4 regions of the Simplicispira piscis genome follow, and region 3 is predicted to be linked to each of the others. Evidence: predicted binding sites of a transcription regulator. Region 3 holds the regulator's gene; each other region holds the start of a gene.
What was found. Region 3 encodes FNR, which switches genes on or off when oxygen is low (the NO sensors DNR and NnrR bind a similar motif). Its sites were predicted from a motif close to TTGATNNNNATCAA; they were not measured.

Region 1: the regulator FNR is predicted to act here: its motif matches at 990-1,003, upstream of ACYVOC_RS14885 (ribonucleoside triphosphate reductase).
Region 2: the regulator FNR is predicted to act here: its motif matches at 895-908, upstream of ACYVOC_RS15175 (DUF3149 domain-containing protein).
Region 4: the regulator FNR is predicted to act here: its motif matches at 946-959, upstream of ACYVOC_RS01900 (DUF2189 domain-containing protein).

What each region holds. Positions count from the first base shown of each region.
Region 1 covers NZ_BAAGQN010000019.1:5,886-8,085, forward strand. The annotation lists gene ACYVOC_RS14885 (ribonucleoside triphosphate reductase) at 1-914, opposite strand, end outside; gene ACYVOC_RS14890 (hemerythrin domain-containing protein) at 1,071-1,481, opposite strand; gene norR (nitric oxide reductase transcriptional regulator NorR) at 1,657-2,200, shown strand, end outside.
Region 2 covers NZ_BAAGQN010000019.1:63,134-65,333, reverse strand. The annotation lists gene ACYVOC_RS15180 (hypothetical protein) at 1-366, opposite strand, end outside; gene ACYVOC_RS15175 (DUF3149 domain-containing protein) at 683-826, opposite strand; gene ACYVOC_RS15170 (MFS transporter) at 1,062-2,200, shown strand, end outside.
Region 3 covers NZ_BAAGQN010000027.1:22,023-24,222, reverse strand. The annotation lists gene ACYVOC_RS16915 (TonB-dependent receptor) at 1-62, opposite strand, end outside; gene ACYVOC_RS16910 (SWIB/MDM2 domain-containing protein) at 288-605, opposite strand; gene fnr (fumarate/nitrate reduction transcriptional regulator Fnr) at 769-1,491, opposite strand; gene hemN (oxygen-independent coproporphyrinogen III oxidase) at 1,712-2,200, shown strand, end outside.
Region 4 covers NZ_BAAGQN010000004.1:136,490-138,689, forward strand. The annotation lists gene ACYVOC_RS01895 (hypothetical protein) at 1-52, opposite strand, end outside; gene ACYVOC_RS01900 (DUF2189 domain-containing protein) at 111-899, opposite strand; gene ACYVOC_RS01905 (PLP-dependent transferase) at 1,006-2,200, opposite strand, start outside.

The DNA.
Region 1 (2,200 bases), on a different contig from region 3:
AACGGCATTTCCTTGCCCGCAATCACCGGCACCTGCTCGCGCAGGTCGTCGGGGCAAATCCAGTCGAAGGTGAGGTTGGTAAACGGCGTTTGCGTGCCCCAGCGGGACGGCACGTTGAGGTTGTAGACCAGCTCCTGGATGCACTGGCGCACGCTGGCGTAGTTCATGGCATCGACCCGCACATAGGGCGCCATGTAGGTGTCGAACGACGAAAACGCCTGCGCGCCGGCCCACTCGTTTTGCAGCGTTCCCAGGAAGTTGACGATCTGCCCCACGGCGGAACTCATGTGTTTGGGTGGCCCGGCCTCGACCTTGCCGGGCACGCCGTTCAGGCCTTCGTTGAGCAACGTGCGCAGCGACCAGCCCGCGCAGTAGCCGCTGAGCATGTCGAGGTCGTGGATGTGGATGTCGCCATTGCGGTGCGCCTCGCCAATTTCTGGCGTGTAGACGTGCGAGAGCCAGTAGTTGGCCGTGACCTTGCCCGCCACGTTGAGGATCAGGCCACCGAGCGAATAGCCCTGGTTGGCGTTGGCGTTCACGCGCCAGTCGGCGCGGGTGAGGTATTCGTTGATGGAGGACTCCACGTTCACCAGCGTCTGGTGGTCGGCGCGCAAGGTGGCGTGGCGGTCGCGGTAGGCGATGTAGGCGCGGGCGGTGGCCAGGTGGTTGGCGGCGATCAGGGTCTGCTCGACCACGTCCTGGATCTGCTCGATGCCCGGCGCTTCGCCATGGAAGCGGTGGACGAGCACCTTGTCCACCTGCGCGGCCAGCAGGGCGGCTTCGTCGCCCGCAAATTCGCCGGTGGCGGCGCCTGCACGCTCAATGGCCGAGAGGATCTTGCGGGCGTCAAAAGGGGCGCGCTCTGCGCTGCGTTTGATGACCTCGCGGGGCAAGGCGGTGACCGGGGTATCCATGGGCGTCTCCATCGTTGGAATGCAGCAAAACACTACATATAGCGTTCACAATACATTCAACACACTACAGGTAGTTTGATGAAGAACAAACAAGCCCGCCACGGCAAGGCGCCGAGGCGGGCCTGGAACGGGCCGGAACACCTTGCTGGGCGCGGCTTACAGCGCCTCGATGCGCGGGTAGAAGTCGTGGTTCTCGCGCTGCATGCGTTCGTGCACCATGCGCAACACCTGGTTGGCATCGTCGCGAAAGCCCTGCTCGTCGCGGCGCACGCTCTCAGGCCGGTTCCAGCGGCGGGCAAAGGCCTCATAGGCCTGGGCAATGGGGCCCATGTCGCGCTGGTACTGCTGGCCCATGCGGGCCAGTTCGGCATTGCTGCCGCGCTGCAGGGCTGGGTACAGGGCCTGGTCTTCTACCGCCAGGTGCAGCTTGATGGTGGAGCTCATGGTCACCACCAGCCGGGCGATCTCGGTGGCGTTGTGCGCTACCCCCGCGTGCGCCAGGCGGCGCAGCGTGGCAATGCTGCCCAGAATGTTGACGTGCTGGTGCTTGAATTTGTCGATGTTCATGGTGAAAGCTCCCAAGGGTGATGAAAACAGGGGCACGTAGGCATGAAGCCGCCGTGGACTGCTACTCTTTTGCACACTTCGGGCCAGCCCAGGCCGCCATAAGAATCAAGGGTTTACACCAATCGCGGTTATCTTTACCCTCCAAATCAATGGTCATTGATACCATCGAAGGGTTATGAATACCCTTTTTGAAGCCCCCTGGCTGGCCGACCTGACCACCGAATTGCCGCCCAACGTGCGCCTGCAACGCCTGATCGGCGGCCTGCGCGCACACTTTTGCTGCGGCGCCGTGGCCCTGCTGCGGCTGGAAGAAGAACACCTGCGCCCGGTGGTGGTCGATGGCCTGGTGAGCGAATCACTGGGCCGCCGTTTTGCCGTGCACCAGCACCCCCGCCTGGCGGCCCTGCTGGCACGCAGCGAGGTCACCTGCTTCGACCACGACAGCACCTTGCCCGACCCCTACGACGGCCTGCTCGACGCCCTGGTGGGCGAACCCCTGCCAGTGCACGACTGCATGGGCGTGGCGCTGCGCATGGACGGGCGCCCCTGGGGCGTGCTGACGCTCGACGCGCTGCAGACCGGCACCTTTGACGACGCTGCACGCGCTGCGCTGGCGCAGTGCGCGGTGCACGTTGAGGCCGCCATCCGCATGACCCGCCTGGAGCAGGAGAACCAGGCCCTGAGCCGCGCCGGCAGCCCCTATGCGGGCGACGCCACCG
Region 2 (2,200 bases), on a different contig from region 3:
CTGCGTGACCTGGTCGAGCTGCTCCAGGTTGCTCGCCTGTTCTTCGGTGCGCTGAGGCAGGTCGAGGCTACCCGTCGCCACCTCGCTCGCACCAGTGGCAATGCTGTTGCTGCTCTTGCGCACCCGCTGCTCGGTGGAGCGCGCCTGCAGCGCTTCGCGCGGGGCGCGCTGCAGCTGCATCAGTTGAATTTCCTGTGCGGCCGCGATGGCCGGGGCCACGCCGGAGAGTGCGGTCGCCGACCGGGCCAAAGACGCCAGGCCGGTCGAAAGCACCAGCCCCAAGGGCACGGCCAGCATGGCCAGGATCAGCCGACCCACCAAGAGGAATTTACGCGACAGACGCAGGTCGTCGATCAGCTGTTGCATGGCATGCCTTTCAAAAACGGGTTTGCGTTTTTTCGGAGGCTGCATTGGGCCGGTATCGATGCGCGTGTCTCCATTCCAGGTCTTGGATAGGAGCACCCACGGGCAGGCAGCGGGCCAAGGAAGCGCGCCCCATTTTGCGCCAGACCATGCCGTTTGCTTTCGGCAAAACCCGTAGTTTTCAGGCGGTGCCGGGCGCAAAGGATGCTTGCTGCGCCGAGCCCAGCCAACGCCTCAGGGCGTCACAGGGGGGGCGCCGCAGGTGCAGCCCCGTGCCCATGGCCGATCGCCCTGCGGGTGTCTCTGCAGAGAGGAATTTTCAGCCGCGCTGGTCCTGGGGTGGCTCATTCATCTTGCGGCGGATCACTACGGCAAACGCCAGAATGCCCACCAGCATCATGGCGATGCCGATGATGCTCATCAACCCATAGTCGGTCGAGAAAAGGTCGGTCAAGGCTTTCATGGCAGTCGCTCCCGGTTAAATACACAAATTATTTAAGGTTATTGTGCGGGCCGGAAGGCCTTTTTACGTTGACGCAAGTCAACGTATGCCCTGCTTGGAGTGGGGCTATTGGCGCATAGGCGTGGCCTGGCCCCGAGAAAACGCCCGCGCGCCAGTCGGCTGCGGGTCTGCCCGCATGCTGCGCCCCACAACCCCCACCAGGAAAAGCTTGCGGACAAGTTCTAAGATCCGTCCCATGACCACGACTACTGCGGGCACGCTCGGCCCTGTCCCCCTGCGCAAAGATGCACACACCATCGGCCTCATTGGTCTGGCGCATGGCACCTCGCATTTTTTCCACCTGCTACTGCCGCCGCTGTTTCCCTGGCTGATTGATGAGTTTGGCCTGAGCTACTCGGAGCTGGGCCTGCTGGTGTCGGTGTTTTTCGTGGTCTCGGGCGTCGGGCAGGCGCTGGCCGGTTTTGTGGTGGACCGCGTGGGCGCGCGCCCCGTGCTGTTTCTGGCGCTGTGCAGTTTTGTCCTGGCGGCTGTATCGGCCGGGCTGGCGCAGGGCTATGCCGGGCTGATGCTGGCCTCGGCCCTGGCCGGGCTGGGCAATGCGCCGTTTCACCCGGTGGATTTCACCATTTTGAACAAGCGCGTATCGCCCCAGCGCCTGGGCCATGGCTTCTCCGTGCACGGCATCAGCGGCAACCTGGGCTGGGCGGCTGCACCTGTTTTCATGGCGGGTATCGCCGCAGCCACCGGCTCCTGGCGCACGGCCTGCTTTGCGGCGGCGGTGCTGGCCGTCTGCGTGCTGGCGCTGCTGCTGTGGCAGCGCGCGGCCATTGACGACCGCCAGGGCCGCTGGGCGCACCAGGCCAAGGGCGGCGCCGCGGCGCCCGCCGAGCACCCTATGGCATTTCTGCGCCTGCCCTCGGTGTGGATGTGCTTCTCGTTCTTCTTCTGGAGCACCTGTGCCCTGAGCGCCATCCAGAGCTTTGCCAGCCCTGCATTGCAAAAGATGTACGGCCTGCCGCTGAGCGTCACGGCCATGGTGGTGACGGGCTACATGCTGTGTGGTGCCGCCGGCATGGTGGTGGGCGGCTTTCTGGTGGGCCGCGTGGAGCGGCTGGAGAGGGTGATCGGCATCTGCCTGATGGCTTCGGCCGCGCTGCTGGTGCTGGCAGGCAGTGGCGTGCTGCCCGGCATGGCGGTGCTGGCCGTGACATCGCTGGCGGGCCTGGGTACCGGGCTGGCCGGCCCCTCGCGCGACATGCTCATCAAGCAAGCCGCCCCGCCGGGCGCCACAGGCCGCGTGTATGGCACGGTGTATTCGGGCCTGGACCTGGGCTTTGCACTGGCCGCCCCGGTGTTTGGCGCGCTGCTCGACCG
Region 3 (2,200 bases):
GCAGGGGAATATGCGTTGTGCAAAAGCGTTGCGGAACGCTGCTGCGTGGGTTTCTTTGCCAAAGTGGCCTCCGTTGGTTGGAAATGCAATGGACACCGCAGAAGGTGTCGCCAAGGTGGAGCGCTAGGCAGTGGCTGGCAAAGGCGTGGCTGTGCGGGTATCGCGCACAAGGATGTTAAATCAAACAATAGTCATTATCATTCGTGTTGATGTATTTTCGCCACAGGATCAGATCAAACAGACGAAAAAAAGCCGGCAAAGCCGGCTTTGGGGAGCGCAGTCGCTCGTTATTTCACGTGCTTGCCAATCAGGCCGGCCATTTCGAACATGGACACCTGGGGTTTGCCAAAGATTTCCTTGAGCTTGGCATCGGCATTGATCATGCGTTTGTTGGCGGCGTCCTGCAGGTTGTTGGCCTTGATGTAGACCCACAGCTTGCTGATGACCTCGGTGCGTGGCAGCGGTGCTGCACCCACGACAGCCGCCAGGGCGGGGCTGGGCGTCAGGGCTTTCATGAACGCGGCGTTAGGGGTGCGCTTCTTGGCGGGAGCAGCGGTCTTGGCAGCAGCGGCTGGTGTGGCCGGGGCTTTTTTTGCAGTTGCCATGTTGGGAATTTCCTTGTTGGGATGGGTCAATGCACCAGCGAAAACCTGCTTTTCCACTGGCATACGGAATGCTACTGGTAAAAAATCGGCTTTCCAAGCGGGTTCAGGGTTTTTTTGCTTCGCCATGTTGCAGCATTGCGATGGCGACGCTCTTGTGGGCGCGCTAGTGACAGGCTTGCTGGCTATTGACGATGCGTTTGAGGGCATCGGGGCTCAAAATACGCACATGGCGCTGCTTGACCTCGACAATGCCTTCTTCCACAAATTTTGAGAAAGTGCGGCTCACGGTCTCAAGTTTCAGGCCCAGGTAGCTGCCGATTTCTTCGCGCGTCATGCGCAGCACCAACTCTGACTGCGAGAACCCGCGTGCATGCAGGCGCTGCACCAGGTTGAGCAAAAAGGCGGCCAATCGCTCTTCAGCGCGCATGCTGCCCAGCAGCAACATGACGCCGTGCTCACGCACGATCTCGCGGCTCATGATTTTGTGCACGTGGTGCTGCAGGGCGTTGACTTCGCGCGACAGTTCTTCAATGCGGTCGAAGGGCATGACGCAGACTTCGGCGTCTTCGAGGGCCACTGCATCGCAGGTATGGTGGTCGTTGACGATGCCGTCCAGGCCGATGATCTCGCCGGCCATTTGAAAGCCTGTGACCTGGTCGCGCCCGTCCTCGGTCGCTACGCAGGTCTTGAAGAAGCCTGTGCGGATGGCAAACAGCGAGGTGAACTGTTCGCCATTGCGGAACAGCGTGGTGCCACGCTTGATCTTTCGCCGTACCGCCACGACATCGTCAATGCGCTTGAGTTGTTCGTCGTTCAGACCCACCGGCATGCACAATTCACGCAAATTGCAGTTCGAACACGCAACCTTGAACGCCTGGGGTGTCATGTGAACGGGTACCTGTCCGGTTTCAGACAGAGCGCCCGACGACTCGTCGGCATGGGATGCGGGGACGATGGAGATGCGGGTTGGGGCTGACATAAGTCAAATTATCACCCATTCTGCATTTTTGCCAGAACAGAGCCAGTAGCTCCAACAGGTGCTTGACCAAAATCAAGATTCGAACCGCTAATCTGGGGCACATTAGAAAAGCCAGCTAGGAACCTAAATGACTGTTGTAACCCCTGAATTGCTCACCCGGTTTGATGTATCGGGACCCCGTTACACCTCGTACCCCACCGCTGACCGCTTTGTTGATGCCTTCGGTGAGGACGAATACGTGCTGGCCCTGCAGCAGCGCAGGCAAAGCGCCGTGGGCAAGGCCTTGCCCTTGTCGGTGTACGTTCACATCCCGTTTTGCGAGTCGCTGTGCTATTACTGCGCCTGCAACAAGATCATTACCAAGCACCATGATCGTGCTGATGTGTATCTGCGCTATTTGAACCGCGAGATTGAGTTACACACGGCGCACTGCGGCGTGGGCCAGGTGGTCAGCCAGATCCACTTGGGTGGCGGCACGCCCACCTTTCTCTCCGATGAGGGGCTGCGTGACCTCATGGGCATGCTGCGCAACCATTTCACTTTGGTGCCCGGCGGTGAATATTCGATCGAGGTCGACCCCCGTACCGTGGATGCAGATCGGCTGGCCCTGCTGCAC
Region 4 (2,200 bases), on a different contig from region 3:
TTTTTGCCAGCTCACGCTGGCGTTTTTCGTATCCGTAATTGGGGGTTGCCAAGGTGATTGCTCTCTCTAAAGTGGAGTCCCACTGTAACAGCTTGCCCTGTGAAGAGCCTTCATGACCCCACAGCCACAGGCACCGCCACGGCTGCACGATAGGCATGCCAGCTGGCATGACCCAACAAGGGACCGACCAGCAGCAGCCCTGCGCCCCAGAAAACCATGGACGCCACCACCAGCAACGTGATCAATGCCCCCCAGAGCAGCATGACTCCGGTGTTTTCCACCACCACCCGCATGCTGGTGATGCCTGCGGTGAGTGCATCGGTGTCACGGTCCAGGATCATGGGGATGGACACCACGCTGACGGAGAACACGATGGCCGCAAAAACGCCACCCACCACGGTGTAAACAGCGACGAAGCTCCAGTTCTGCAGATTGAAAATGGCTTGCACCACGCCCGTGGTGGAGGGCATGCCAGTGTTGAAGAACACAGCAAACACCACCAGGGACGCCCGGCCCCAAAGCAGTTCCAGCACGATGAGCACCAGCACCAGCATGCCCATGCTGCCCATGTGTTTGTCCCAGCAGGTAATGGACTGGCCCAGCTCAGGCTCCAAGCCTGCCTCGCGGCGGCGGCTGGTGTCGTACAGGCCCATGGCCAAAAAAGGCCCCAACAGCAAGCAGCCGCTGGCCATCGACATGACATATTCAGGCCGCGACCGGAACACCCAGCCCAACAGCAGTGCCATGCCCCAAAAGCAGGCGCCATAGAACAAGGCAATACCCGGGGCGCAACGCATGTCCTGCCAGCCGCGCTGCAGCCAGCGCCAAGGGTCGGCCCAACGCAACGCCTGCAAGACAATAGGTTGGGTGTCGCGGTCAGAGGCAGTGTGGGTCGTCATGGCATCCAGGGGTTGTTCACCCAATGTATGCCCTCATTGCTGCTTCTTGATCTATCTCAACCGATACCCTACTCTTTCAGTCTGTTGATGGAAGGCACATGCAGCCTCAACCAAAGGCACGCTGCATGGCCTGCTCCACATCGGCTTGCAAGTCCTGCACGGCTTCCAGCCCCATGGAAAACCGCACCAAGGTGCCCGGCCGCAGGTGCGGCGAGGGCTGGCTGCGCATGCTGCCCAGCTCGTAGGGAACCACCAGGCTCATAGGGCCGCCCCAGCTGTACCCCAGCTTGAAATACTCCAGGCCATCACAGAAGACATCCACCTGGGCTTGGGAATACCGCGCATCGATGACCACGCTGAACAGGCCAGCAGCCAGGCCTTCGCCATCCCGGGTTGCACCGCACAGGGCTTTCCAATGGGCATGGCCCGGCGAATCGGGCAATGCGGGGTGCAGCACCTGGGCCACAGGGGTCTGCTGCTGCATCCACCGAGCCAGGGTGCGCGCGGCCTGGTCGTGGGCGCGGTAGCGCAGGCCAATGCTCGGCAGCGCGCGCAGTATGGCCTCGGCGTCGTTAGCCCCCACGCCCAGCCCCAAGTGCATGTGGGTGCGCTGGATCTGATGGTGTAAGGCAGGGTCTCTTGTAATAACGCTACCCATGAGCACATCCCCACCGCCGCTGGGGTACTTGGTGAGGGCGTGCACGGACACATCCACCGCCAGGCTGCCACTGCCATCACCCAACAGGTCGAAGGGTGAAAACGCCAGGCCCGCGCCCCAGGTATTGTCCAGCGCGGTGGGCACCCCGTTGGCGCGGCAAATGCGCACCTGCTCGCACAGGTCCGGAAATTCAAGCGTCACCGAGCCGGGTGCCTCCAGCCAGACCAGACGGGTCGCAGGCGTGATCTTGGCAGCCAGATCGGCAGTATCCAGTGCATCGTAGAACACCTGGCGCACCCCAAACTGGGCCAAAGTGGTCGAACCCATGGCCTTGTTCGGCCCGTAAGCGTTATCGGGAACCAGCACTTCATCGCCCGCCCTGAGCAGCGCCAGGGCGACATTGCCAATCGCCGCCAGTCCGCTGGGCACCAGCACACAGTGCAAACCACCTTCGAGCGTGCACAAGCGTTCTTCCAGGGTGAAGGTGGTAGGAGTGCCATGCAGCCCATAGGTATAGCCGCTCTTGTCTTTCCACTCGCGCGTGCGCAGTGCGGCAACGCTGGGGAATATGACAGTGGATGCCTTGAAAACGCCGGGCTGCGGCGCCGCAAAGCCCACAGGGGGCTGGTAAGAATGGTGAACA